2 regions of the Terribacillus saccharophilus genome follow, and region 1 is predicted to be linked to the other one. Evidence: a T-box and tRNA genes for the amino acid it is inferred to sense, from the RefSeq annotation. Region 1 holds a T-box; the other holds one or more tRNA genes.

What was found. The T-box of region 1 lies ahead of trpS (tryptophan--tRNA ligase). A T-box ahead of a tRNA ligase gene usually reads a tRNA of that ligase, here a tRNA-Trp.
Region 2: it encodes a tRNA-Trp, which carries the amino acid that the T-box ahead of trpS (tryptophan--tRNA ligase) is inferred to sense. The anticodon was not compared.

Annotation. Positions count from the first base shown of each region.
Region 1 is NZ_CP008876.1:947,559-962,395, reverse strand. It holds gene GZ22_RS04935 (ABC transporter ATP-binding protein) at 1-102, opposite strand, end outside; gene opp3C (oligopeptide ABC transporter permease) at 121-1,272, opposite strand; gene opp3b (oligopeptide ABC transporter permease) at 1,277-2,203, opposite strand; gene GZ22_RS04920 (peptide ABC transporter substrate-binding protein) at 2,339-4,042, opposite strand; gene GZ22_RS04915 (DUF3899 domain-containing protein) at 4,379-4,735, shown strand; T-box leader at 4,791-4,996, shown strand; gene trpS (tryptophan--tRNA ligase) at 5,053-6,039, shown strand; gene GZ22_RS04905 (YjbA family protein) at 6,072-6,824, opposite strand; gene fabF (beta-ketoacyl-ACP synthase II) at 7,023-8,261, opposite strand; gene GZ22_RS04895 (hypothetical protein) at 8,488-8,694, shown strand; gene GZ22_RS04890 (hypothetical protein) at 8,718-9,320, opposite strand; gene GZ22_RS04885 (DUF2929 family protein) at 9,419-9,598, shown strand; gene GZ22_RS04880 (hypothetical protein) at 9,628-9,951, opposite strand; gene GZ22_RS04875 (metal-sulfur cluster assembly factor) at 10,043-10,354, opposite strand; gene GZ22_RS04870 (alpha/beta fold hydrolase) at 10,438-11,202, opposite strand; gene GZ22_RS04865 (Cof-type HAD-IIB family hydrolase) at 11,358-12,185, shown strand; gene GZ22_RS18560 (hypothetical protein) at 12,291-12,434, shown strand; gene GZ22_RS18430 (DUF3813 family protein) at 12,436-12,603, shown strand; gene GZ22_RS17975 (ATP-binding protein) at 12,642-14,837, opposite strand, start outside.
Region 2 is NZ_CP008876.1:721,393-736,229, forward strand. It holds gene GZ22_RS03755 (aminopeptidase) at 1-551, shown strand, start outside; gene GZ22_RS03760 (D-2-hydroxyacid dehydrogenase) at 732-1,688, shown strand; gene GZ22_RS03765 (cob(I)yrinic acid a,c-diamide adenosyltransferase) at 1,688-2,233, shown strand; gene perR (peroxide-responsive transcriptional repressor PerR) at 2,354-2,797, shown strand; gene GZ22_RS03775 (nucleotidyltransferase-like protein) at 2,940-3,812, shown strand; rRNA gene GZ22_RS03780 (16S ribosomal RNA) at 4,206-5,770, shown strand; rRNA gene GZ22_RS03785 (23S ribosomal RNA) at 5,949-8,874, shown strand; rRNA gene rrf (5S ribosomal RNA) at 9,110-9,222, shown strand; tRNA gene GZ22_RS03795 (tRNA-Asn) at 9,235-9,309, shown strand; tRNA gene GZ22_RS03800 (tRNA-Ser) at 9,311-9,402, shown strand; tRNA gene GZ22_RS03805 (tRNA-Glu) at 9,420-9,494, shown strand; tRNA gene GZ22_RS03810 (tRNA-Val) at 9,515-9,590, shown strand; tRNA gene GZ22_RS03815 (tRNA-Met) at 9,627-9,701, shown strand; tRNA gene GZ22_RS03820 (tRNA-Asp) at 9,824-9,900, shown strand; tRNA gene GZ22_RS03825 (tRNA-Phe) at 9,929-10,001, shown strand; tRNA gene GZ22_RS03830 (tRNA-Tyr) at 10,010-10,095, shown strand; tRNA gene GZ22_RS03835 (tRNA-Trp) at 10,097-10,170, shown strand; tRNA gene GZ22_RS03840 (tRNA-His) at 10,187-10,259, shown strand; tRNA gene GZ22_RS03845 (tRNA-Gly) at 10,334-10,408, shown strand; tRNA gene GZ22_RS03850 (tRNA-Cys) at 10,414-10,487, shown strand; tRNA gene GZ22_RS03855 (tRNA-Leu) at 10,503-10,584, shown strand; gene GZ22_RS03865 (response regulator transcription factor) at 11,405-12,109, shown strand; gene GZ22_RS03870 (sensor histidine kinase) at 12,106-13,107, shown strand; gene GZ22_RS03875 (ABC transporter ATP-binding protein) at 13,189-13,953, shown strand; gene GZ22_RS03880 (ABC transporter permease) at 13,928-14,837, shown strand, end outside.

The sequences.
Region 1 (14,837 bases):
TTTCAGATCAAAGGAAACGCCCCTTACTGCTTGTACTTCACCACTGTGGGTCTTAAATGAAACTTTGAGGTTATTCACCTCAAGGATATTATCTTTTTTCAAGGTAGTCGCCTCCTTTAATTATTTTCTCATCTTAGGATCGAATGCGTCACGTAGTCCGTCACCAAGAATATTGAACACGATCATAAGGACTGAAATTATTACTGCTGGGAACACAAGCAACGTTGGTGTCGTTAACAATGTTTTGAATCCATCATTAATCAATGTACCTAGTGATGCCGCTGGTGATGGCAGACCTAGTCCAATGAAGCTTAAGAACGCTTCGAAGAAGATAGCTGATGGGATCGAGAACATTGTATTAACAATAATCAGACCCATAACGTTTGGCACTAAGTGTCTTGCAATAATTTTCCGGTTAGGCGCACCTAATGTACGAGCTGCGAGAACAAACTCATGTCCTTTAAGTTTCAGCACCTCACCACGTACAATCCTGGCCATACTTGTCCAGCCTGTTATCGTAAGTGCTATGATAATCGCCCAAATACCTGGATCAAGAATCAGAATCATTAGAATTACGACTACCAAGTTCGGTATACCAATAATTACTTCTAAGAAACGCATCATGTAGTTGTCTACACGGCCGCCATAATAAGCAGCGATACCACCGTATGCAACACCAATTACTAAGTCAATCAATGCTGCAGCTACTGCAATTAGAAGTGAAACTCGTGTACCATCCCAAACTCGCGTCCATACATCACGGCCTAAACGGTCGGTACCGAAATAGAAGTATTCATCTTCTACACCTTTAGCTGCATATTTATCATAAGTAGCTTTTACTTCCGCGGAGTTACGACTGCCGTCTCCCTCGTTGACAGTTTCAAATGTTATAAAATCTTCTTGATTATCAAACTGCATTTTTGCTTTCATTTCAGCAGCTTGAACATTATTTCCATTAAATGTCTTTGTTTGTGTACCATCTAGACCGAGGAAAGATATGTTCTCGAGAACAGGAATTCTTGGACCCATCAAGGAACGGTTCAGATCCTGCTCTTTATACGTATAGTCGCTAGCAACCGGAGCGAAGATACTCATTAAGACTATAATAAGTAATAGAACCAGCGAAATCATGAAAAATACATTTTTCCGCAAGCTTCTTACTGCATCCTGTAGAAGTGTAGTACTTTTACGAGCCATAACATCGCTTTGCTCTTCGGTGCGGTCGGCAGGTCGGAAAAGGTTTTTATCCAGCTCTTTTTTTCTGTTTTCCATCATCTCAATCCTTTCCAGAAAGCCTAATTCTAGGGTCGATTAATCCGTACAAGATATCGATGATCAATATCATTACAATAAACACGACAGCGAAGAACATTGTCGTACCCATGATGATAGGGAAATCATTCGATGTAACAGATGTTACGAATTGTTCGCCGATACCAGGAACAGAGAAGATTTGCTCAATAACAAGCGTACCTGTAAGCAATCCTACAGCCAGTGGACCTAGAATTGTAACCAAAGGAATCAAAGCATTTCGGATACCATGCTTGAAGATGATAGCGGTACCAGCCAAGCCTTTTGCTCTTGCAGTAGTAATGTAATCTTCATTCAAAACTTCAATCATCTCTGTCCGCATGAATCTCGCACAAGTAGCCATTGGGAAGATAGCTAGAGCTATAGTTGGCAAAATTGAGTATTCAAATCCATTCCAAGTCGCAACTGGGAGAATTCCCCACTTTACTGCAACAAAATATTGAAGCAGCCCTGCAAAAACAAAGGAAGGGATTGATGTACCTAAAACTGCAACGATAGTAGACAGATAATCTGATATTCCATTGTGATAGATAGCTGATACTAAACCAAGCAAAATTCCCAAAACTGTACCGATAATTAATGCTTGAATACCAAGTTGAGCAGATGGTCCGATTCTATCAGCAAGTATATCGGAAACTCCTCGATTATCATATTTGAAGGAAATACCTAAATCTCCTTGGATAAGGCCCCCTAGGTAGTTTACATATTGAACAGGAATAGGATCATTCAATCCATATTTCTCAAAGATTACTTCTTGCTGTGCTTCTGTCAATTTGTCTGCATTTGCCAAAGGTGAACCCGGTAATAACTTCATCAACACAAATGATATAGTAGCTATTAGAAATAGCGTTATAATCATATAAATGACTCGCTGCCCTATATAACGCGCCATATGAGCACCTCCTAAATTAATTGTCGAAACATTCCTTATTATTTGATAATGGATGTCAATGGAAAAGAGAGTATATGCCATAGCGGGCTATACTCTCTTTTTCCTAATTCACTTCATATAAGTTTATTTTTAAACTTATTCTTCTGCAGCAGCGTTATCCGCATATGCCCATTTGTATTCGAAGTCGTTTCCAGCTGGGTTAGAGAATACACCTTGCAATTTTGGACTCTGTAGGTAAGAGTAACCTGCTTGATACAAAGGAGCAATTGCTGCGTCTTCAAGCAATACTTTCTCAGCATCTAGGAAATTCTGCCAGCGAGCCTCTGGGTTTGTTGCATTATCAGTAGATGCTTGCTCTACTAGAGAATCATATTCCTCGCTAGAATATGCCATGCGGTTGTTTTCACCGTCAGTAACAAATAGATTCATGAAAGTATAAGGGTCGATATAATCCGGTCCCCAACCAGAAACTTCGATATCAAAGTCTCCAGCAGTATCTAGATCAAGTCTTTGTTGGAATGGCACTTGCATGACGTCTACTGTCAAACCTTCCAAGTTCGTTTCCAACTGCTCTTTCAAGTAGTCAACCATTTGTGTAGAAAGATCAGTATCACCTGTAAGGATTTCAAGTGTAATTTCGTCCTGTCCAAGCTCTTCTTTCGCAGTAGCCCATGCTTCTTTTGCAGCTTCTGCATCATAAGTCAATAGATCACCGTTAGTCTCACGGAAGTCCTTACCATCTGGACCTTTTACAAAGTCTTTAGGCATTAGTCCGTTGGATACTGTAGAACCATTGTTCAATACTACGTTAACAAGACCATCTTTATCGATTGCCTGCGCAACAGCTTTACGTGCATTTTCATTCGCAAGAGGAGTTTCCTCACCCATACGGTTTTGGTTCAATTTCAAGTACCAAGAAGCCATGTCTGGTACTGGCAAGTAGTCTTCATCGTTAATGCGTTGATCAACGAATTCAGCAGTTAAAGAAGTTCTATCAACTGCACCAGTATCATAAAGGTTAACCCCTGTAGCTGTATCTTTAACAACTTGAAGATTGATTTCCTCTAGCTGTACAGTATCAGCATCCCAGTAAGTATCATTTTTTACAAATTGCATTGTGCTACCATGGTTCCATTCAGTCATCTTGAAAGGACCGTTAGAAAGCAGGTTATCTGCTTCAAGTGCATAGTTTTCGCCTTGTTCTTCAACGAATTTCTGATTCAAAGGCATAAATGTAGGGAATGTAGTTAATGACTCGAAGTATGGAACTGGCTTTTCAAGCTGCACTTCCAATGTATAGTCGTCAACTGCTTTAACACCTAGTTCATCAAGTTCTGCTTCGCCAGTATTGACAGCAGTAGCGTTCTTGATAACGCCGCCCATCATGTATGGACCGTACTCGGAACCTGTATCAGGATTGATCGCTCTTTGCCAAGCGTAAACGAAATCGTTTGCTGTTACAGGATCACCATTTTCCCACTCAGCATCTTCACGAAGTGTGAATGTCCAAGTAAGACCATCTTCGCTTACTTCTGGATCACCAGTAGCAATACCTTCTGCTAGGGAACCATCTTCTGCTAGACGGTAAAGACCTTCTTGAATCTCGGAAGTCCACTGGATACCATATTGGTCATCCGCAAGTGAGGAATCCATGGATGGAATTTCATCACCAATTGTTAGATTGTATACCTGATCGCCATTAGCAGATCCTGAAGCACTATCTCCGCTTCCTTCTCCGCCGCCGCTTCCGCCTGAGCTGTTAGAGCCGCCGGAACATGCAGCAAGGAATGAACTAAGTACTAAAACAAGTGCAAGCAATAGCCAGTTCGACTTTCTCATGTTAAAACATGACCTCCCCAAAAATTCTAAATTTTATCACTTTTCTACGAACAACTTGTTCGCAATTAGAATTATACAAGTTTTCTCACAATTTGTGCACCCCTAATTTTATACGAATTTTACAAAAGTGCGAAAACATTGCATTTTCATAACAAAAAATAGGACTAATTTACTAGTTTATTTTGCGGATTTCATACTTAATTTTATACTTTTTACACAAATCCAAGTATAATTACCCCTATGAGCAATCATACGTAATAGGAATAAATGTTCTCCCTTGTCCTTTTCGCACTTGTGCTATAATTGTTCATAATCTTTTGAAGGCGGTAATGTAAATTGTTTGGTAAAAGAAACTTGATTCTATTATTAATTAACTTAGCAATCACAGGATTGCTTTTCTTCTTATCAGATCAGCACAATCTTCTTGCTCTAATAAACTCCCTCTTCTATATAGCTTTCTTCTATTTTATCGTAGCACTGCTGTTGTTCGTCATAAAAGGAAGAGTACTGGATGGGATAACAAGAAGTTTCCGGAGATTTGGTAAGTATATGAGCAGAGGTATGATTGACTTAGAAGAAAATGGAGAGCCCTCTGAATGGGTAAATCGTTCTTTCCTAAGTTACATGCAGATTCAAGCTGCTGTCTTAATTGTACTAATGCTTATCTTCCTTGCGATCTACTACCTTATCTAACAGACCGGCTTGCAAACCGGTCGCAACATGCATATAATGAATAACTAACAAGAATATAAAAGCGACGAAGAAAATATAGTACGTTACTCCTCTGGTTGAAGAGAGCTTGTGGCTGGTGAAAACAAGCACCATGGGTAGCGGAAATTGGGTTTTTGGAGCTGCGGGATTATTTCCCGCCGTCTACGCAGGCGTTAACTGTATCAAGTGATCCTTCATATAGGAGGATAATTAGGGTGGCACCGCGGTCTATTCGTCCCTGCAGCAAATGCAGGCAGCGAATGGATTTTTTTGTGTCTTTTTTAGGAGGATGATTTAAAATGAAAACAATTTTTTCAGGTATCCAGCCAAGCGGCAGCTTGACACTGGGCAACTACATCGGCGCTCTTAGCCAATTTCCTGCTTTACAGGAAGAAAACCAATGCTACTTCTGTATTGTTGATGAGCACGCGATTACTGTACCACAGGATAGATTGAAGCTGAAACAACAGATTCGTTCACTCGCAGCACTTTATTTAGCTGCTGGAATCGATCCGGAGAAATCCGTTCTCTTCATTCAATCCGAAGTACCTGCGCACACGCAGCTAGGATGGATGATCCAATCGATCAGCTATATCGGAGAACTGGAACGAATGACACAGTACAAAGATAAGTCAGATGGTAAAGATGGTGTTTCAGCTGCTTTACTAACATACCCACCGCTTATGGCTGCCGATATTCTTCTATACAATACAGATATTGTTCCGGTCGGCGATGATCAGAAACAGCATTTGGAGCTGACGCGCAATGTAGCGGAACGATTTAACAATCGTTTCAATAATATCTTTACTGTACCAGATATCCAAATCACGAAAGTCGGTGCTCGAATTATGTCCCTGCAAGAACCGACGAAGAAGATGAGTAAATCAGATGTGAACTTGAAAGCTTCTATCTTCATATTGGATGAACCGAAGCAAATCGAGAAGAAAATCAAGAGTGCGGTTACCGATTCCGAGGGCGTCGTACGCTTTGATAAAGAAAACAAACCAGGTGTCAGCAACCTGCTTACAATCTATTCGGTTGCAACTAATAAGACAATCGAGGAAAGCGAACAGGAATTTGCAGATAGCGGTTATGGCGAATTTAAACAAGCGGTTGCGGATGCAGTCGTTAACATGCTCTCCCCTATCCAGCAGCGTTATTACGAATGGATGGAAAGCGATGCGTTGGATGAAGTTCTTGATAAGGGCGCAGAACGCGCACAAGCAGTTGCAAACAAAACATTACGTAAAGCGAAAAAAGCGATGGGATTAGGTCGCGGAAAATAAAAAATAACCGGCAGATTACTGCCGGTTATTTTTTATGAGGTTTTTGCTTGATCATTTTGCTCAAGCTCCCATAGCTTTTCATAGAAAGGCTGGCCTTTTACCATTTTTTCGCATAGTTCTTCCTGCTTCTTGCTCCAACCGACGGAAACTCCGTCATAGAGCTTCTGCCATGCTTCCTGAAATTCTAATGAACGGATCACATGGTACTCCTCAGGTTTCCACTCTGTCAGCCAGTATCTAACCTGCTCTAAATTTTCACTTGTCTCAAGCTGATCCATTGTCATCATCAGAAGCTGCTTCAACTGTCTCTCTTTTCTTGTGAGTCCAACCATTAAATCAGGCTTTAAAGATAGGATGTGGTACTCTTTCTTTTCCTCTTCTTCCTGCCAGTTGAAGATTTCGGGCTTAGCATCTTCAATCATCTGGTAAACAAGCCGCTCCTGCCGGGGAATGAGCCTGCTTTTTCTGACAGGCGTGATATATCCCATCGTATCGAGTGCAAGGATTGCTTTTCCGTTCGTTACAATGCAAGCATAGTCGATGGCGATCCGCTCTTGATTCTTGCGAAGGAACGCTTTCCGGTGAATCATGTCCAACATAGGCTTTGGAAGCTCCCTCAAGTCATTCTCGATGTATGCGAACAGCGCATCTTCTATGTAGAGAAGCGGTACCTGATCGAGCAGCTCGATGCCGTCTTCCTTTCGCCATTCATGAAAGGAGCATACGTTATAGCCATTCTCTTCTCCTTCAAACCAGTTCACCCAAATATCATGCATAAATAACATAGATAACCCTCACTTTACTTTTCGATTCTGCTAATCCGACTCCGGTACGCGCTTGCATGCAGCTAAAACATTGGGTGTAGGAGCGCGTGCCGTGTGGCTTGTAGTAGGATACATTATGACCAACCAGCAAGGATTTATTCTTGTATTATATGATTGAACAAAATAAAAAAACCCCTAAGAATTAGGGGGTCTTCTAGATCATTGATATTGTTTGAATACAAGTGCAGCATTATGGCCGCCAAAACCAAGGGAATTACTCAAAGCTGCGCGAACTTTTTTCTCACGCTTCACGTTTGGTACATAATCCAAATCACAAAGCGGGTCGTTCTCCGTTTGATTAATTGTTGGAGGAATCATGCCGTCTTGGATTGCTTTGACACAAATAATTGCTTCTACTGCTCCAGCAGCACCAAGCATATGTCCTGTCATTGATTTAGTTGAAGAAATAGCTGTCTGATAAGCATGATCTCCAAGAAGCTGTTTTAGAGCTGCTGTTTCAAATTTATCGTTAAGCTCTGTGCTTGTCCCATGTGCATTAACATAGTCGATATCTTCTGCCTGCAGCCCAGCGTCCTCAATTGCCTGACGCATCGCACGTACAGCACCTTCACCTTCTGGAGCTGGTGCAGTAATATGATAAGCATCACCAGATGCTCCGTAGCCGACAATCTCTGCATAAATCGTTGCACCGCGTTCCAAAGCGGAATCCAGTGATTCTAAAATCAAGATACCCGCACCTTCACCCATTACGAAACCATCTCGGTTTGCATCAAATGGACGGCTAGCTGTTTTTGGATCGTCATTAAAGGAAAGTGCTTTGGCAGCTGAAAAGCCTGCGAAAGCCATTTTTGTTAAAGGTGCTTCCGATCCGCCTGTGATCATCGCATCTGCATCACCGCGTTCAATTACCTTGAAAGCATCTCCGATTGAGTTTGCTCCGGATGCACACGCTGTAACAGAGCAAGAGTTGATTCCTTTTGCACCAAGCTGGATGGATACTTGTCCGGAAGCCATATCCGGAATCATCATTGGTACAAAAAATGGACTTACTCGACGAGGCCCTTTAGTCATTAGCTTCTCGAACTGTTCTTCATATGTTCCCATTCCGCCAATACCAGAACCAATCCATACTCCAATACGATTTGCATTTTCGTCTGTAATCTCGAGTTTCGCATCTTCGACAGCCATCTTACTCGCTGCCACAGCATATTGCGTGAAAAGATCCATGCGTTTCGCATCTTTCTTTTCCATATAATCTTCAGGGTTGAAGTCTTTTACTTCCGCTGCAACCTTTGCTGGGTAATCATCTTTATTTACTCGAGTTAAGACATCCACACCCGATTTACCTTCTAAGAGATTCTGCCACGTTGTAGCGGCGTCATTTCCAACTGGTGTCACCGCACCTAGTCCCGTGACAACTACTCGTTTCTTTTCCATACAATTGTTTCCTCCTTCTTCAGCAAAAAACATGCTGAAGCTGTTCTGACTGGTCTAATTAAAATAATGACCATGATAAAGTGCATAATCTGAGATATATTGTAACGTATTTTTCATGTTCTGTAAGCTCTTAAGTAAAAACAATCTATCTTCCCTTTCAATATATAGGTAAAGACATAGACAAGATGTTGTCTGCGAACATACTGTAACGTATGGAGGTGCGTTGATGAGAAGAGACAATCGTATGGATGAATTTCTTTTTGGAAAGAGAAGGAATTCAGAGCCGGAACAAGAGGAAGTAAAAAAAGAGGAACCGAAAAAAGAATTTAATTTAATGGAGACAGCAGGCACAATCATGGAGACTTATGAACAGCTCTCTCCATATGTAAAACATTTAAAAAACCACGCAACAAAATTCATTAAGAAAAAATGAAGATTAAACTGGACGGAGCAGGCTTATTCATAAAAAAATCTGAATTGTGCATAGTGTTTGTGTAAAGCAGATAAATCATTCCTTATATTACGCGTGAGAGCAATAGCTGCTCGATCTTCCTGCTCCGGACATACCTCTTTTGTATAAAATCGATATTTGTCCAGGTTTCCATCTCCTGATAACAGCTTGCTAATCGTTTGCATCACAGGTTTGATTGGCAACGCATTTCTGTGGAAATAATCGTCATCAAATAGCATCCGTTTGCCATTCCATTCAACTGCTTCCTCATCTCTTGGCATCCATTCACCGTATAAGATTGGTAACAAAATTTGTTTTTCTTGTTCAGAAGTATCGTCTGTAGCATAACTAATATCTACATGTTGTTGGCTTTCAGCACTCCTTTCCGCAGTGCCGAAAAAACTGACATGTGCCTTATAATCTGTGTCCTGTACACCTTCACGGAACATAGCATGACGCCCTAAATACATACTTAAATGTGTCTCTCTATCTGATAAGGTTTGCTCCTGCAGGCCTGACACTTCATGGCCATCTTCCAATAAAGCTTGGACTAAATGATACCCTTCCCAGGAATAACACTGACTAACGAGGAAACGCATGAAATTCACTTCTCCTATCCATGTGAGGATTTGCACAAGAATCATTTTCTTTTTGACCGGAACCTGCTATGATAGAAGTATATGTGTGAATAATAGAGGTGATACTAATGCGGTTTGTCGCAACAATTATTTGGGCTTTCGTCCTTAGTGCTGTCGCAGCGTTTGTGCTGTCAAGTATGTCCGGTGATCCATACGATATGTCAATAGTTATCGTCATGACAATCATCTTCAGTCTGGGTATTTGGACTCTATCTGCTGTTCTTCCAAAAGGAGAAGAACACGAATAAAACCTTGCCATTTGGCAAGGTTTTTTCTTTTACCACGGAATAAGACTGAGTGCTGCCAAGCCTACAAGCGGTAATACCAACCGGCGAAAACGTCCGCCGGGATATCCATACCCGTATCCGTACCCTGGATATCCATATGGATTGCGATAATCGTCGTCGTCCTCTTCCACATAATCATACTGCTCATCCGCTGGTATTGCGAGATGGACATACTCATCATCCACATCCAATACAATACCATCCATCTGATAGCCATCCATAAGCTGCACAAGGACATATTGATTTTTATGCTGCCTACACATTTCCATCATATGATGGGACTGCGGATGTGATTGTTCATAAGAATTCGTCACGATGAACCTTCCCCCTTTACATCTTCAGCCTATGCCGGGAAAGTGTCCTGTGTGCAAAAAAAGCCCTCCTGCTTACGCAGAAGGACTATTATCAATCCGGAATCCCTAACGCTATTTTCGCATAGCGGGACATGCGGTCCTTAGACCACGGCGGACTCCATACAATATTTACTTTCGTTTCCTTTACTTCTGGAATATCCATAAGGACCCGTTTGACATCTTGTTCGATATGGCCAGCCAGCGGGCAGCCCATCGCAGTTAAAGTCATCGTAACGATACCAGTACCATCTTCATCTATATCTACTCCGTACACTAAGCCAAGGTTAACGATATCAATGCCTAACTCAGGGTCGATTACGTTTTCCAGTGCACCGAGCATATTTTCTTCCAACGCTTGATCCATTTCTGCTCCTCCTTTATGCCAGTTCAAGAAACTGTCTGTCTGCATCTATTTAAACATATTTTCATCAAAATAGAAATAAACTGCTACAGTACCTTCTCCAGCCACGCTGTCCCAGCAAGCATAGCTTTTCTGGAAACTTTGTGGCCCGAACCTTCTTCCGTAACATATGTGAACTGCTCCTGATCTGCGGCTTCGTATTCCAATGTCTCATAGAAACTGCGGGAATGTATATACGGAACGACAGGATCTTGGTCACCGTGCCAAAAGAACATTGGCCGATCACCAATTGCTTCCGGATGAAGAGATAGATCGATTTTCTCAAGAGAGGTAAATAAATGCTCCATTTCTTCTTCTGGTATATTCATTTCGACACCGGATTTCTTTACCGCATCCACCATACCGCGAGCAAATGCAGCAATCTTCGGTGAACCCATCATGACCATACCAGATTTAATCCAATCGAATTGTGTCATCGCAGCACATGTCGTGATACCGCCCATGCTTGTACCGCCAATTGCAAAGCGATCTTGCTGTATTAATCTTCTTTCGGATGCGTATTGATGAATCTGCTGCAAATCATGCAAATTTTCCTTTACGATTGCGAAAAACTCCATCTGACGTTTATTGCTGCTAACACCATCTTCTCGTATACCATGGTGAAGAGCATCCGGCAATAGTACACGGTAGCCTTTTTCAGCCAGCATGTACGCAATTGGAAGATTATGTTCCCTGGCGCTAGTGAAACCATGGAAATATGTAAACACAGGAAGTTCTTGATCTTCGGCACCTGCTTGCTCTATGCGAAGCAATGGCACCTCGTTCCAGACTTCTTCTTTAATGACGATCATTTGCTTCATCCTCTTCAACGTATTCCATTACCTACTGCTTCATCTTAGTATGTCCAGTCAGCTTTTGTAAATCGATACTCCTTCGACTTGACGTTTTCTTTACAGATACGTAAGAGAAGGATACACTATAATGTACAATATAGAGGTGATAATAAATGGAAAAACATTTGATAGCACTTGATTTAGATGGAACACTTTTAACAGATGATAAACACATCTCAGAAAAGAACAAGCAAGCCATAGCGGCAGCAATACATGCTGGCCATGTTGTCGTTATCGCAACAGGAAGACCACATCGTGCTTCCTTGGCATACTATCGTGAACTCGGGCTCACTACGCCAATGGTGAATTTCAACGGAGCGCTCATCCATCATCCGGATGATAAGAAATGGGACGCTGTCCACTCTCCAATGCCGGTCCGGACTGCACGTAAGATTGTGGACACATGCAATAAACTTGATGTGAAAAATATCATTGCAGAAGTGATGGATGATGTATATATCGATCGCTTCGACCAATACTTACTGGATTTGTTCCACTTAGAGGAAGAAGATGATCCAATTAAAGTCGGCAGCTTGAAGCAGGCACTTCAGGATGATCCAACTTCTTTGCTCATTTATCCGCATGAAAACCAGGTTGCTTCCATTCGGGAATCGCTTGAAAAAGAGCATGCTGAAATAATCGAGCATCGACGCTGGGGCGCACCATACCATATCATCGAGATTATTCGCAAAGGACTTAGCAAAGCGGTCGGACTGCAAAAAATCTCCCATTACTATGACATACCGCAGAAAAATATAATCGCCTTCGGTGACGAAGACAATGATCTGGAAATGATCGAGTATGCTGGTGCAGGAGTTGCAATGGGCAATGCAATCGGACCATTGAAAGAAATCGCAAACTATACAACAGGATCAAATATGGAGGATGGCATTGCAACCTTCCTTCATTCTTATCTAAAGCTGGAAGTTCCGGCAAATTAACAATTTTTACAAATCATAATTCCTGCGTACAAGGAGCAAAATAAAAGCGTAATCGGGTAAAGCCGGTTATGCTTTTACTTCTTTAGACGTTCGGAGGGGTAACGAATGAGTAAGAGGAGTAAATCAAAAAGGTTCACAAATCAAGGAGCACAATCGGTTAGGCAGCATGACGATGTTTTTGTCTACCGCGAACGCTTCAGCGATACTGTGAAGAAGCAACAATCAGAAAACCATAATGGAGGGTTTTAGGATGGAAAACTTCTTCGATAGAGCCAAGAAAAAAGTGCAGGGCTTGACAAATAAACCAAGCCAGGATGACTCTGCTACAGCGCAAGAGGCCATTCAATCTGCATACAACGATGCATCTGCAGAAGAAAAGCAGCAATTGCAGGACTTCCAGCAGAAGTTAGACCAGTAACAAAAAAGGCAGATCCGTTTTTCGGATCTGCCTTTTTATTATTCCTCTTCTTTTTTGTATGCAATAAATCCTTTGTTTCCATGCTGCAGGATTGATTGCAAAATAACAGTCGACAACTTATTCGGCGGATATGGTTTGATCAGATAATGATTGATTTGATAGTGCTTTGCCTTGTCCATTTCCTGAATAGCACTAGAAATAAAAATTGGAATTTGCTTTAGTTCTGGATGCTGCTTGATCTCATGAATAACATCCCAACCATCCAAACCTTCACCAAGCATCAAATCGATTACGAATGCCGCTGGTTTTAAATGCTGCAGCTGTTTGATCAATGCCTCTCCAGTGATAAAGCGACTCACAGCAAAGCCAGCATCTTTCAACTCATCCTCTAGAAGAAGTGCTAAACTGCGATCATCCTCAAGCAGGATAATTTGACGGCCGCGTTCTACTTCAGGCAAGAATTGCTTATCTGCTTCAACCATTGGTAAAACAATTGAAAAGACACTTCCCTCACCTTCAGCTGATCTGACCATAATTTTTCCGTCATGTGCTTCAACTATTTCTTTGCAAATTGCAAGACCTAACCCAGTACCCCCAATTTTACGGCTGCTGGAATTATCAAGTCGATTGAATTTCTGGAACAGTCGCCCCAGTTCTTGATCTGGTATGCCGATACCTTCATCTGAAATATGGACAAACAGCTGATGCTCCTGCTGTTGAACAGATACGACCACATCTCCGCCTTCCGGTGAAAACTTGATAGCATTACTGAGCAGATTCGTCAGTACCTGGATCATTTTGTCCCGATCAACACTCACATGATCGTAAGCACTATTTTGTTGTAGAACAAGATTATGTTTGTTGCTTGTAGACTGGAAGTTCTCAATCACCTGCTCTACAATCGGAGTGAAGTGCTGTTTTTCTTTCACATATTCCTGTTTTCCGGCTTCCATACGCTGCAAATCGAGAAAATCATTAATGAGGTTCGTCAGTCTCGTCGCCTCCTGATGAATCGTTTGCAAGTATCTAGCTTGGCGCTCAGGTTTCAGATCCTTCGTGATCATCAGCTCTGTATAGCCTAGTACACTTGCCAGCGGTGTTCTTAGTTCATGACTGACCGTACTAACCAGATTGGATTTCATCTGATCCACTTCATATTCCGCAGTAATATCACGGTAAACAAAAAGAGTACCGATTTTCTCATCATGGCGTTTAATGCTAACGTGGTAAAGAAGCAGCATTTTATTGTGCATTCCGCTAACACGCAGTCTCAAGCCGCCCTCCGGCTGCGCCTCCTCGAAGATGGCTTGTTTTACATATGCCTCGTATTCTTCTTGATTATCAATGTATGTTTTACTATATTCCATCCAACTTCCATAATCATTGCAGGCTTCCCGACGGGATTGTACAGCATCAAGCTGCAGGTATGCCTGCCAATTCGCATTGTACTGCAGCAAATCCCCGGTATTACTGACAAATTGGATACCTTCATTGACATTATCGATAATATCCTGATTAAGCTGTCTATTGTATTCAGTTAGCTCATAGGATTCAATTTTATCAAGGAATAAGCTGAGTCGTTTTAGAATCCAGTTCATTTCTTTCTTTTCTGAATCTCGGAAAGGTCGCTGAAATCTCGTGCAGATAAAAACAGCAACGAGTTCTCCAGCCGAGTTATGCACTGGAATATGAAGATCTTCGCTCATACCAGCTTCACGGTAACCGGCTTCCTCTTTGTCTGCTTGTCTTTCAAGTACATATGGTTGTGGATGTTCTTCAAGACGCTGCATTACTGTCTGGAAATGTGCAGCTACAGGTTCATCAAATTGTTTCGTGATTCCGATTGCAGCGTATTCAGGTGTTTCTGTCATGAAAATGATTCCTTGGTCATACCGATAAAGAGCAGCCAATTCCTTTATAATTGTATTCAACAACGCTTGCTTTTCCATCGTAACGGATAGTGTATTATTCATACGGTTCATTCGTTCGATGCCTTGTTTAGTTTCCTCGGTCTCACTTAGAGAGTCACGAAGCATCTTTTCAGACTCTATAATTCGTGTGATATCCTGTTCGATTACGATAAGCTGCTCCATAACCTGCTCTTCATTTGAATACGGCACAATTGTTGCATGAACCCAGTAGCTTGTACCATCTTTTTTACGGTGTTCCAGCGTACCGCTCCATGCCTGCCCTTTAAACAGCTCAGGAAAAATCTTTCTGACCTCTGTCGTATT
Region 2 (14,837 bases), 230 kb from region 1:
GAGTTCGTATTGTCGGTCCTGGCACAGATATTGCATTTTCTATAAAAGACATTCCTGCAGTCATTTGTGCGGGCACGCATAATGTGCCGGATGGAGAAGTTTACACCGCTCCTGTAAAAGACAGTGTGAATGGTACGATTACATATAATACGCCAAGCCCTTATCAGGGGGTTGTCCACCAGAATGTATCTCTAACATTTAAAGACGGGAAAATTGTCGAGGCTGTTTCGAATTATACGGATAAACTGAATGAGGTGCTGGATACGGATGAAGGGGCTCGTTACATTGGTGAGTTCGCATTAGGCCTGAATCCTGTGATCAAGGAGTCAATGGGGAATATCCTTTTTGATGAAAAGATCTCAGGTAGTCTGCATTTCACACCAGGGGATTCTTATGATGAAACCGAAAATGGCAACAGCTCTTCTGTGCATTGGGATATGGTCCTTATTCAGCGTCCGGAATATGGCGGCGGAGAGGTTTATTTCGATGATGTTCTTATTCGCAAGGACGGATTATTTGTGCTGGAAGAACTGAAAGGACTTAATCCGTGACAAGCGCATATACCGGAGGCGGATCGTGCGCATATAGTACACTATGAAACCTCCCCTACATGAAAATTGGCTCAGGCGTTTACCGTCTGGGCTTTTTTTATGTAGGATGTCGCTTTTCGTGTGGAATGGAAAAGGGTTATAGTAGAAGAAGGCAAACAAACTTTCTTGGAGGGGATACATATGCAAGTATTAGTTGCGGTGAAATTAGATCAGAAAATGAAACAGCATTTTGAAAGCTCTTATCCAGGTGTGACATTCCACTTCAGTTCCTCAAAGGAAGAAACAGAGAAGCTGGTGAAGGATGCAGACGTTTTGGTTACTGGCGGAACTGGAGCAGATGAAGCATCACTCCGTACAGCAGATAAATTGAAGTGGATCATGGTAATTTCAGCAGGAGTCGATTACTTGCCGCTGGATATTATCGCGGAGAAAGGTATCATGCTGACAAACGCAAATGGTATCCATCGTATCCAGATGGCGGAATATGCGATTTCGTCCATCCTTGCAGTTGCCCGCAACGAACGCGCTTTTTTGAAGAAGCAGGAAGAGCACGTATGGGATAAGGATATAATGATAGATGAAATCACAGCGAAAAAACTAGTCGTTGTTGGAGCGGGTGCTATTGGCCAGGAAGTGGCGCGTTTAGGTAAAGCGTTCCGTATGCATACAATCGGCGTTAGCCGCAGTGGATCTCCAAAAGACCATTTTGATGAAGTATATAAACAAACTGATATCGAAACAGTTTTACCTCATGCGGATTACCTGATTTCCATCCTTCCAAGTACGAAAGAAACGAAGTACTTCTATAAAGAGAAACATTTTAATCTTATGCCGAAGCATGCAGTATTCCTCAACATGGGGCGCGGTGATGCGGTAGCTACGGATGTTTTACTGAATGCGCTGAATAAGGAGCAAATAAAAGCAGTAGTATTGGATGTCTTCGAGGAAGAGCCGCTTCCGGAAGATCACCCATTCTGGGATCACGAAAGAGTTATACTAACTCCACATATGGCCGGCAAAACTCCTTATTACACAGAACGAGCAATGGATGTTTTTGAAAAAAACTTAGATATATATACAAATGAAGAAGCTGAGAAGCAATATATAAATAAAATCGATTTAGACAGAGGATACTAATGAAGATTTATACCAAAACCGGAGATAAGGGAGAGACGTCTCTTATCTATGGATCACGAGTCCCGAAAGATCACCCTCGAGTAGAAGCTTATGGGACATTGGATGAAGCGAATGCAGCAATTGGGACAGCTGTTAGTCTTTTGACTGCAGAAAACGATGCTTTTAAAGAATCATTGCAACGAGTTCAGACGCTGCTGTTCCATGCAGGAGCAGAACTTGCAACACCTGCTGAAAAGGAAGTGCAATGGAAATTAAAGCCGAAGCACACACATGATATAGAGGCTGACATCGATCGATGGACATCAGAACTTCCGTTGCTGAAGCAGTTTATTCTGCCAGGAGGCTGTCCGAGTGCGGCTGCCTTGCATCAGGCACGCACAATTGTACGACGCTCCGAAAGATTGATCGTTTCCATAACGGAGGAGTATCGTAACGATGAAGTATTACGGTTTATCAATCGTTTGTCAGACTATCTTTTCGTTGCGGCTAGGTATGCAAATCTTCTTCATGAGACAGAAGAGGTACTGCTCGTCCCGGATATTTGAGGGAAACGATGGTTTTTTATTGACAAGATAAGGGAGACCCCTTTACAATTTAGAAGAAGTATAATGTAATAATAGTCATCGTTTAGACAAATGTCTTATTTACAAGTGAAAGCGAGGTGCATGACGGTGTCTGAACAGAGATTACAAGCAGCAGTGGAGCGATTAAAAGAATCTGGCGTCAGAATAACACCACAGCGTCATGCGGTGCTTGAGTTCTTGCTGAATTCCAAGATCCATCCTACCGCTGATGATATATATCGAGCGCTAGAGGATAAGTTTCCGAATATGAGCGTAGCGACGGTCTACAATAATCTTCGTGTGTTCCGTGAAAACGGGTTGGTGCGGGAGTTGACCTATGGAGATTCTTCCAGCCGTTTCGATTGTGATACAGAAGAACATTACCACTTGATTTGCGATCAATGTGGCAAGATTGTCGATTTCCATTACCCAAGCCTTTATGAAGTAGAGAAGCTCGCTGCCCAGGTTACAAACTTCGATGTGACCCATCATCGTTTGGAATTATACGGGACGTGCCCGGATTGTCAGCAAACAACCAAGCATTAACCTCAGCGGATTTCTTCTATAGATAGAAAAGCCTTTATCACATAGTGATGAAGGTTTTTCTTTTGTCAGGTAAAAAAGGATTTTGAAGAAATATGTTGAATTACTACTAAAATATATAGATTTATATTGCGGAGGGATCGCCTTGGAGAACATTCTTCGTCCGATTTATCAGGAACGTGCAAGTATGCCGAATACATTGGGTATCATCTTAGTGGAAAAGACGAGACCGGTGAGCCCGACAACAGATAACTTCGATATGATTCTGCTGGTAATTGTTAAACACTCAGAAGAACCATGGTTTACGAAACACTATAGTTATGAAGGGAAAATAGCGGCAATGCATATTGTCGAAGAGACGCTCCTTCATTATTGGATAGATACGAGTACATATCGGCGGGCAGTCGAATGGATCTTCGAGGGGAAAGTCGTCTTTGATCGGAATGAATATATCGACAATCTGAAAAGGGAACTGGCAAGTTTTCCTTATGAAAAGCGCAAGCTGAAAATGACAATTGAATTTGCGAAGCTTATTCGTTCTTATGCAGAAACGAAGGATCTCCATGACAGCGGTCAATATCTTGATGCCTATACGCGGATGGTACGGTGCCTGCATTACTTGGCGCGGCTGTCTATTATTGAAAAAGGACATCATCCGGAAGTCACCGTCTGGAATCAGGTGCGTAGAATAGATTCGGAAGTATATAAGCTTTGTGAAGAATTCATTCAAAGTAAGGAAGAAACAGACCAGCGTGTACAGCTTATGCTCCTTGCCGTCAATGTTGCAATCAATGCCAGATCGCACTCTGCTGCTGAGCATCTTCTTCGTGTCATGCGCATGAAGGATGGAGCCTGGACCTTCGGAGAACTAAAAAACAGACCGGAAGTGGAAGCATATGCGGCTGATTTGAGTGCTCTTCTTAATTATTTGGAGGAAAAGGAGATCATTGAAGCAGTGCTGACAGAAACAAAAGGCAAGGCTTTATATCATCGGGAGTATCGAATCAAAGAATTATGATAAATAATGTGAGAGGACAGTCGTTGTTATAATTCATGCTGTCCTCCCAGAAAAGCCAATGTTGATATGGTATTAGGATAGCTACTATGGTAAGCTGATCTGGCTGTATTCAGCGTATTTGAATGGAACAAAGATTTTTATAAAAAAACTGTTGACGAGGGTTTGAAGTGCGTGTTATATTTATATGCGTCGCCAGGGAGCAACAACGGCTGACAAATAAGAAATAAAAAAACATGTTGACAACGAAAGTTAAAACATGATATGATGTTCTAGTCGCCAAATGAGCGGCAGAACGAAATTGATCTTTGAAAACTGAACAAAACAACCAATTACGAATTAAACGACAAGATCGTAAGATCAACGTCAGCTCTAACGAGCAAAAGCATCAAAACTTTCATGGAGAGTTTGATCTTGGCTCAGGACGAACGCTGGCGGCGTGCCTAATACATGCAAGTCGAGCGCAGGAAACCAGATGACCCCTTCGGGGTGATTCTGGTGGAATGAGCGGCGGACGGGTGAGTAACACGTGGGCAACCTGCCTGTAAGACTGGGATAACTTCGGGAAACCGGAGCTAATACCGGATAGTATTTCCTTTCTCCTGATTGGAAATGGAAAGACGGTTTCGGCTGTCACTTACAGATGGGCCCGCGGTGCATTAGCTAGTTGGTGGGGTAATGGCCCACCAAGGCGACGATGCATAGCCGACCTGAGAGGGTGATCGGCCACACTGGGACTGAGACACGGCCCAGACTCCTACGGGAGGCAGCAGTAGGGAATCTTCCGCAATGGACGAAAGTCTGACGGAGCAACGCCGCGTGAGCGATGAAGGCCTTCGGGTCGTAAAGCTCTGTTGTTAGGGAAGAACAAGTACGAGAGTAACTGCTCGTACCTTGACGGTACCTAACCAGAAAGCCCCGGCTAACTACGTGCCAGCAGCCGCGGTAATACGTAGGGGGCAAGCGTTGTCCGGAATTATTGGGCGTAAAGGGCTCGTAGGCGGTTTCTTAAGTCTGATGTGAAAGCCCACAGCTCAACTGTGGAGGGTCATTGGAAACTGGGGAACTTGAGTGCAGAAGAGGAGAGTGGAATTCCACGTGTAGCGGTGAAATGCGTAGATATGTGGAGGAACACCAGTGGCGAAGGCGACTCTCTGGTCTGTAACTGACGCTGAGGAGCGAAAGCGTGGGGAGCAAACAGGATTAGATACCCTGGTAGTCCACGCCGTAAACGATGAGTGCTAGGTGTTAGGGGGTTTCCGCCCCTTAGTGCTGAAGTTAACGCATTAAGCACTCCGCCTGGGGAGTACGGCCGCAAGGCTGAAACTCAAAAGAATTGACGGGGGCCCGCACAAGCGGTGGAGCATGTGGTTTAATTCGAAGCAACGCGAAGAACCTTACCAGGTCTTGACATCCGCTGACAATCTTGGAGACAAGACGTTCCCTTCGGGGACAGCGTGACAGGTGGTGCATGGTTGTCGTCAGCTCGTGTCGTGAGATGTTGGGTTAAGTCCCGCAACGAGCGCAACCCTTGATTCTAGTTGCCAGCATTAAGTTGGGCACTTCTACGAGTGACTGCCGGTGACAAACCGGAGGAAGGTGGGGATGACGTCAAATCATCATGCCCCTTATGACCTGGGCTACACACGTGCTACAATGGATGGTACAAAGGGCAGCAAAGTCGCGAGGCTAAGCAAATCCCATAAAACCATTCTCAGTTCGGATTGCAGGCTGCAACTCGCCTGCATGAAGCCGGAATCGCTAGTAATCGCGGATCAGCATGCCGCGGTGAATACGTTCCCGGGCCTTGTACACACCGCCCGTCACACCACGAGAGTTGGTAACACCCGAAGTCGGTGAGGTAACCTTTTAGGAGCCAGCCGCCGAAGGTGGGATCAATGATTGGGGTGAAGTCGTAACAAGGTAGCCGTATCGGAAGGTGCGGCTGGATCACCTCCTTTCTAAGGATAATTGGAACTACTACTTCGTAGTAGATATCGTGATTGGTTGTTTGTTCAGTTTTGAGAGATCAATCTCTCTTGTGAACCTCGAAAACTAGATAAGAAACAACAATGCCAAAACATCAAACTTTAAAGCCGACAATTATTGTCGCGATTTATAGATTTATCATGCGTTATTAGTTAAGTGAAGAAGGGCGCACGGTGGATGCCTTGGCACTAGGAGCCGATGAAGGACGGGACTAACACCGATATGCTTCGGGGAGCTGTAAGTAAGCTTTGATCCGAAGATTTCCGAATGGGGGAACCCGCTATCCGTTATTGGATAGTACGTATTACTGAATACATAGGTAATACGAGGCAGACCCGGGGAACTGAAACATCTCATTACCCGGAGGAAGAGAAAGCAAATGCGATTTCCTGAGTAGCGGCGAGCGAAACGGAATTAGCCCAAACCAGAAGGCTTGCCTTCTGGGGTTGTAGGACACTCCTTTGGAGTTACAAAGAAACCATATAGACGAAGCGGCTTGGAATGGCCCGCCATAGAAGGTAAGAGCCCTGTACTTGAAATGTGGTTTCCTCCGGAGTGTATCCTGAGTACGGCGGAACACGTGAAATTCCGTCGGAATCCGGGAGGACCATCTCCCAAGGCTAAATACTCCCTAGTGACCGATAGTGAACCAGTACCGTGAGGGAAAGGTGAAAAGCACCCCGGAAGGGGAGTGAAATAGATCCTGAAACCGTGTGCCTACAAGTAGTCGAAGCCCGTTAATGGGTGACGGCGTACCTTTTGTAGAATGGACCGGCGAGTTACGATCCCCTGCAAGGTTAAGTTGTATAGACGGAGCCGCAGCGAAAGCGAGTCTGAATAGGGCGATATAGTAGGTGGTCGTAGACCCGAAACCGTGTGATCTACCCATGTCCAGGGTGAAGGTCAGGTAACACTGACTGGAGGCCCGAACCCACGCACGTTGAAAAGTGCGGGGATGAGGTGTGGGTAGGGGTGAAATGCCAATCGAACACGGAGATAGCTGGTTCTCTCCGAAATAGCTTTAGGGCTAGCCTCAAAGGATGATGGTTGGAGGTAGAGCACTGATTGGACTAGGGGCCCTCATCGGGTTACCGAATTCAGTCAAACTCCGAATGCCAATCAATCTACTTTGGGAGTCAGACCATGGGTGATAAGGTTCATGGTCGAAAGGGAAACAGCCCAGACCGCCAGCTAAGGTCCCAAAGTGTGTGTTAAGTGGAAAAGGATGTGGCGTTGCTTAGACAACCAGGATGTTGGCTTAGAAGCAGCCATCATTGAAAGAGTGCGTAATAGCTCACTGGTCGAGTGACGCTGCGCCGAAAATATACCGGGGCTAAACACACCACCGAAGCTGCGGATTGACATCTACGATGTCAGTGGTAGGAGAGCGTTCTAAGGGCAGTGAAGGTCGATCGTGAGGACGGCTGGAGCGCTTAGAAGTGAGAATGCCGGTATGAGTAGCGAAAAAAGAGTGAGAATCTCTTTCATCGAAAGCCCAAGGTTTCCTGAGGAAGGCTCGTCCGCTCAGGGTTAGTCGGGGCCTAAGCCGAGGCCGAAAGGCGTAGGCGATGGACAACAGGTTGATATTCCTGTACCACCTAAATCCGCTTGAACGATGGGGGGACGCAGGAGGATAAGGAAAGCGCGCTGCTGGTTATGCGCGTCCAAGCCGTGAGGAAGTTGAGCAGGCAAATCCACTCAACACTAATTCCAGGCGGTTATGGGGAGGGAAATTTAGTACCGAAGTTCCTGATTTCACACTGCCAAGAAAAGCCTCTAGTGAGGAAATAGGTGCCCGTACCGCAAACCGACACAGGTAGGCACGGTGAGTAACCGAAGATGATCGGGAGAACTCTCGTTAAGGAACTCGGCAAAATGACCCCGTAACTTCGGGAGAAGGGGTGCTTCTTTTAAGGAGAAGCCGCAGTGAAAAGGCCCAAGCGACTGTTTAGCAAAAACACAGGTCTCTGCAAAGCCGTAAGGCGAAGTATAGGGGCTGACACCTGCCCGGTGCTGGAAGGTTAAGGGGAATGGTTAGGGACTTCGTCCCGAAGCTGTGAACCGAAGCCCCAGTAAACGGCGGCCGTAACTATAACGGTCCTAAGGTAGCGAAATTCCTTGTCGGGTAAGTTCCGACCCGCACGAAAGGTGCAACGACTTGGGCACTGTCTCAACGAGAGACCCGGTGAAATTATACTATGCGTGAAGATGCGCATTACCCGCGACAGGACGGAAAGACCCCGTGGAGCTTTACTGTAGCCTGATATGGAATGTTGGTACAGCTTGTACAGGATAGGTGGGAGCCTTAGAAGCCGGAGCGCTAGCTTCGGTGGAGGCATCCGTGGGATACCACCCTGGCTGTATTGACATTCTAACCCAGAACCGTTATCCGGTTCGGAGACAGTGTCAGGTGGGCAGTTTGACTGGGGCGGTCGCCTCCCAAAGAGTAACGGAGGCGCCCAAAGGTTCCCTCAGAATGGTTGGAAATCATTCGTAGCGTGCAAAGGCAGAAGGGAGCTTGACTGCGAGACCTACAAGTCGAGCAGGGACGAAAGTCGGGCTTAGTGATCCGGCGGTGCCGTATGGAAGGGCCGTCGCTCAACGGATAAAAGCTACCCCGGGGATAACAGGCTTATCTCCCCCAAGAGTCCACATCGACGGGGAGGTTTGGCACCTCGATGTCGGCTCATCGCATCCTGGGGCTGTAGTCGGTCCCAAGGGTTGGGCTGTTCGCCCATTAAAGCGGTACGCGAGCTGGGTTCAGAACGTCGTGAGACAGTTCGGTCCCTATCCGTCGTGGGCGTTAGAAGTTTGAGAGGAGCTGTCCTTAGTACGAGAGGACCGGGATGGACGCACCGCTGGTGCACCAGTTGTTCCGCCAGGAGCATAGCTGGGTAGCTACGTGCGGAAGGGATAAGTGCTGAAAGCATCTAAGCATGAAGCCCCCCTCAAGATGAGACTTCTCATCATTTTAAATGAGTAAGATCCCTCAGAGACGATGAGGTAGATAGGTTCGAGGTGGAAGCGTGGTGACACGTGCAGCTGACGAATACTAATCGATCGAGGACTTAACTAAAAACGAAAAGCGCAAAAGGCCGTTTAGAAACGAAAGGATAAGTAAGAGGCCGTAAAGGGGTAATTTCCCTTGAAGGGCTATTGCTTATACTGCAGTTTCTGGCCTTTGGAGCTGGATCTGACTAGTAAGTCAACGCCAAAGGCCAAGCACTCCGGTGCTTGGCCGCATGAGATGTCTGGCAAGACATGTTTCTTATCTAGTTTTGAGGGTTCATTCAAATTGAATTCTTGAATTGTCTGGTGGTAATAGCGAAGAGGTCACACCTGTTCCCATGCCGAACACAGTAGTTAAGCTCTTCAGCGCCGATGGTAGTTGGGTTCGCCCTGCGAGAGTAGGACGTTGCCAGGCAATTCTGATTATTCCACAGTAGCTCAGTGGTAGAGCTATCGGCTGTTAACCGATCGGTCGCAGGTTCGAATCCTGCCTGTGGAGCCACGGAGAGCTGTCCGAGTGGCCGAAGGAGCACGATTGGAAATCGTGTAGGCTGCTAACGCGGTCTCGAGGGTTCGAATCCCTCGCTCTCCGCCATCACACTTTACATAAATGGCCCGTTGGTCAAGCGGTTAAGACACCGCCCTTTCACGGCGGTATCACGGGTTCGAATCCCGTACGGGTCACCATTTATTTTCAAGACCAATCCGGAGGATTAGCTCAGCTGGGAGAGCATCTGCCTTACAAGCAGAGGGTCGGCGGTTCGAGCCCGTCATCCTCCACCATCTTTATCTAGTTTCATAGAAAATACCTTTTATTATCGCGGGGTGGAGCAGGGGTAGCTCGTCGGGCTCATAACCCGAAGGTCGCAGGTTCAAATCCTGCCCCCGCAACCAAATCATTTCACTTACTACGTTGAAATCCTTCTTAGCTAGTGAAAAATGGTAGTACCCGAAGGTGCAACCAATTTTTAAATCATGGTGCACGAAGTGTGCAATCATATTGTTTCTCTTAAAGTGGTCCGGTAGTTCAGTTGGTTAGAATGCCTGCCTGTCACGCAGGAGGTCGCGGGTTCGAGTCCCGTCCGGACCGCCACTTTTTACAACATTGTATGTTACATAATGGCTCGGTAGCTCAGTCGGTAGAGCAACGGACTGAAAATCCGTGTGTCGGCGGTTCGATTCCGTCCCGAGCCACTCTCATCGGAGGGATAGCGAAGTTGGCCAAACGCGGCGGACTGTAAATCCGCTCCCATCGGGTTCGTAGGTTCGAGTCCTACTCCCTCCACCATAGGGGTATAGTTCAATGGTAGAGCAACGGTCTCCAAAACCGTAAATGTGGGTTCAAATCCTGCTACCCCTGCCATAACATATTCATCATGGCGGTCGTGGCGAAGGGGTTAACGCACCGGATTGTGGCTCCGGCATTCGTGGGTTCGATTCCCATCGATCGCCCTCTATATAGCTTTAGGCTATAGCCAAGTAAACAGGCTGGGATTCCTATGGAATCCCTAAAGCCTAACTTGTATGCGGAAGTAGTTCAGTGGTAGAACATCACCTTGCCAAGGTGGGGGTCGCGGGTTCGAATCCCGTCTTCCGCTCCAATATTGGCGGCATAGCCAAGTGGTAAGGCAAAGGTCTGCAACACCTTGATCACCGGTTCAAATCCGGTTGCCGCCTCCATAATATTTTTAATGTGCCGGTGTGGCGGAATTGGCAGACGCGCACGACTCAAAATCGTGTTCCGCAAGGAGTGCCGGTTCGACCCCGGCCACCGGTATCACACAAATCATCGTATTGCCAAGCGATGAGAAGGACTTCAGGAATACTGAAGTCCTTTTTTTATGTTATTGTAAGGTATTCTGAAAAGCTGATTACAATACTGTAACCCCCTTAAATGTTGAACAACATCATTTAGGGGTATTTTTTTATCTTAAAAGTTAATAAAGCATTTAAATTAGTAAACTTTAATAGAAATCCTCCTGTTTCATTAGGTATCAGCTACCAGAAGGCTATCAAGTCGAGGTTGGCGCAGCTGGTCTGTCATTCCCCACCGTTATGGGGTTTGAATGATGATGGTTCGATATTCATATTGGTAGGAGGCAGTACGTGGCCGATACGTCCAACGCTGCCACCAAGAATTTTAAAGATGGATCCTGATGGCAATATCGAGGTTTTGGTATACCAGCTGAAAAAGGTGAGAAAATTAAAGGGAAGCTTTGGTGCAAAACTGGTTTATGGCGTTTTAAACCGGATGGAAGTGATGTTGAGCTGCTTGCTTGGGGTTTGCGTAATCCTTATGAGCTGGAGTTTAATGAGGATGGCGAGCTGTACGCTTCGGATAATTGTATGAAGGAACAAGGATAGCGTGGAGTAGCTGGTGATCTGAATAGAATTTGGCATATAAAGGCAGTGCCGTGTTAAACACAGCGAAGTGGAATAGGAATTATCACATTACATAATAAATCTCAGCAAATGCTTGATTCTAACAAAATGTTAGAGTCTTTTTTTTACAGGAGAGGTCAATTCATTAGAGGTGACATTAGTTAAGATTCAGATGGTAAAATTAAGCTAAACAAACAGCTGGGGAGAAATAATTTATGGACAAGATTATGATTGTGGAAGATGACATAAAAATTGCAGAATACTTAGGTTCCCATATAGAAAAGTATGGATATGAAGTGACTATTGCTGCGGATTTTGAAAAGATTATGGATGCGTTCCTCGATGTACAGCCTAAGCTTATTTTACTGGATATCAACTTACCTAGTTTTGATGGCTATTATTGGTGCCGACAAATCAGGAAAGTGTCGATTTGCCCGGTAATATTCATTTCTGCGCGGACTGGTGAGATGGATCAAGTTATGGCGATTGAAAATGGCGGGGATGATTTTATCACAAAGCCATTTAATCCAGATATTGTCATGGCGAAAATCAGAAGCCAGATGCGGCGTGCTTATGGGGAGTATGCAGTAAAGTTAGAGGAAAGAGTGCTTATTCAGGAAGGGTTACACTTTTATCCTGAACGATTGGAGCTGCGCTTTCGGAATGAATCAACGCAACTGACAAAAAAAGAAACGGACATTGTCGAAAGTTTACTGGAGCGTTATCCGCGAGTTGCTGGCAGGCAGGATCTATTAGCGAAATTATGGGATGATCAAGCCTATGTGGATGAGAATACCTTAAATGTAAATATAGCTCGTGTTCGGAATAAGTTCCAGGAATTAGGGATTGAAGATGCTGTTGAAACGGTCAGGGGAGCGGGCTATCGACTGCGTATTACATGGAAAGAGGATAAAGCATGAAATTATTCCTTCGCGAGCATGTGCTGCTTATTATGTTCCAACTCACTCAGTGTGTGATGGTTCCGATTTTATTTTGGCTGGATGGCTACCGAGATGTTGGGGTTAGTGTATACGCCTTCTTCCTGTCATTGCTTTTAATATCCGCATTCCTTTGTTATCGGTATTTTAGCCGGAGGAATTTCTATTATAGATTACAGCATTCACTTACATCACTCGATCAATCGTTAGAGACGACCGAACGTGCGCCTATTTCAGAAGCACTTGATCAGTTGCTTGCAGCTCAGTTTCGTTTATATCAAGAAGAACTGCTAAAAGGAGAAGACAGACAGGACGAGCATCTGTTATTTATGGATCGTTGGGTTCATCAAATGAAAACGCCGCTTTCTGTTATTGAATTAACGGCACAAACACTAGATGAACCAGAATCATCCAGCATTCGGGAGGAAACAGACCGAATGCGGGAGGGCTTGAATACAGTTCTCTATTTAGCAAGACTTCGGACTATTACAGAAGATTTTCATATTAAGCCTGTTGTCCTTTCCAAGCTGATTCACGAAGTCAATCAAGAAAACAAGCGATTTTACATTCGTAATGAAGTATTTCCTGTATTGAAGGAAGAGAAAGCAGGAGCAATCGTGGAAACGGATGAAAAGTGGCTTTTCTTCCTGTTAGCACAGCTGGTACATAATGCTGTCAAATACTCTGCTGGAAAATCAAATCAACTTGTTCTGTCTCTTTATGAAAGATCAGGTGAATTAGTGCTGGAAGTGAAGGACTTTGGAGTGGGTGTTCCAGTTGTGGACCGGAAACGTATCTTTAATAAATTTTATACTGGCGAAAATGGCAGGAAATATCGGGAGTCTACCGGTATGGGCTTGTATTTGGTAAAAGAAGTCGCTGACAAGCTGGAGCACGGCCTGGAGATGGATTCCACCGTAGGAGAGGGTACAACTTTCCGGATCATATTTTCCAAAACACAAAACCTTACATCAATGTAAGATTCGTGAAAGCATAATCGATAGTAGGACATGTACTGCTCAGGCTATGCTTAGATTAAGCATTGGAGAGGAGAATGGATTATGCTCAAACTTACAAAAGTCAGTAAAATCTACGAAGGTAAAGTTGCTTATCGCGCCCTTACCGATATCGATTTAGAAATAGAGAAGGGTGAATTTGTTGCCATCATGGGACCGTCAGGGAGCGGAAAAACGACCTTATTGAATATTGTTTCCACAAACGATACGCCGACAACAGGGCAGGTGGAAATCGATGGACAACAACCTCATCAGCTAAAGAAAAGTGCTTTGGCTAAGTTCCGTCGTAATCAACTCGGATTCATCTTCCAGGATTTCAACTTATTACATACCCTTACGGTTCAGGAAAATATTATCCTGCCGCTAACATTAGATGGTGTCCGAGCAGGAGAGATGCAGCAAAAAGCACAGCAGATAGCAAAGAGTCTAGGAATTGAATCAATTATGAATAAGCGTACGTACGAGATTTCCGGAGGACAAGCGCAGCGGGTGGCCATCGCCAGGGCGATGATTCATGAACCGAAATTGCTGCTAGCGGACGAGCCAACAGGAAACCTTGATTCAAAAGCGGCCAAGGATGTCATGAAAATGCTGGTATCCATTAATGAGAGAAATAAAACAAGTTTGTTGATGGTAACGCATGATCCGCAGGCTGCTAGTTATTCTGATCGTGTTGTTTTTATTCGGGATGGTAAGCTGCATGCCGAAATTCATCGGGGGGAGAGCAGACAAGCATTCTTCCAGAAGATAATCGATATGCTTTCGCTGATGGGAGGAGAGGGAAATGACTTTTCGTCAGTTCGCGTTTAGAAATGTCTTACGCAATAAACGATTGTATATTGCTTACTTCCTCAGCAGCATGTTTACGGTGATGGTATTCTTCACATTTGCAATCTTTGCATTCCATCCAGCTTTTTCAGAAGGATCCGTTAATAAGTATGCACTGTTTGGAATGGCTGTTGCTGGTGGAATTATTTATGTATTTTCTTTCTTCTTTATTCTATACTCGATAAGCTCTTTCTTGCAGTCAAGGAAGAAGGAGTTTGGCTTGCTCATCACTTTAGGAGCTTCTGATAAGCAAATACGGCTCATGGTATTTATGGAGAATATTTTAATAGGACTTTTTGCAACAGCTGGCGGAATTTTGATAGGACTAGTATTTGCAAAATCCATCCTTTTACTTGCTGAGAATATATTAATCATTGATGCATCTCTTGATTTTTATTTCCCAGTAATGGCTATTGTAATAACGTTTATCAGTTTTATCTTTCTCTTTTTCTGTATATCGGTTTTGGTGGCGTTCGTTTTACGTACAAATAAACTGGTCGATCTCATTAAAGGAGATAAGAAGTCCAAAGGAGAACCGAAGGCCTCTATTATTTTATCTATCCTTGCGGTTATTCTGTTAATTGCAGGATATGGTACTTCTGTTTATGTTAAAGGTGCCAGTGTTGTCTTTGTAATGATTCCAGTCATTATCGTGGTGACGCTGGGAACATATATCTTGTTTACGCAATTAAGTGTTTATTGTATTCGTTTTCTGAAAAAAAATAAATCAATCTTCTGGCGTAAGACCAACATACTGCTATTTGGTGACTTATCGTTCCGAATGAAAGATAACGCTAGAACCTTTTTCATGGTAGCGATTATATCAACCGTAGCTTTTAGTGCTATTGGGACATTATATGGGTTTC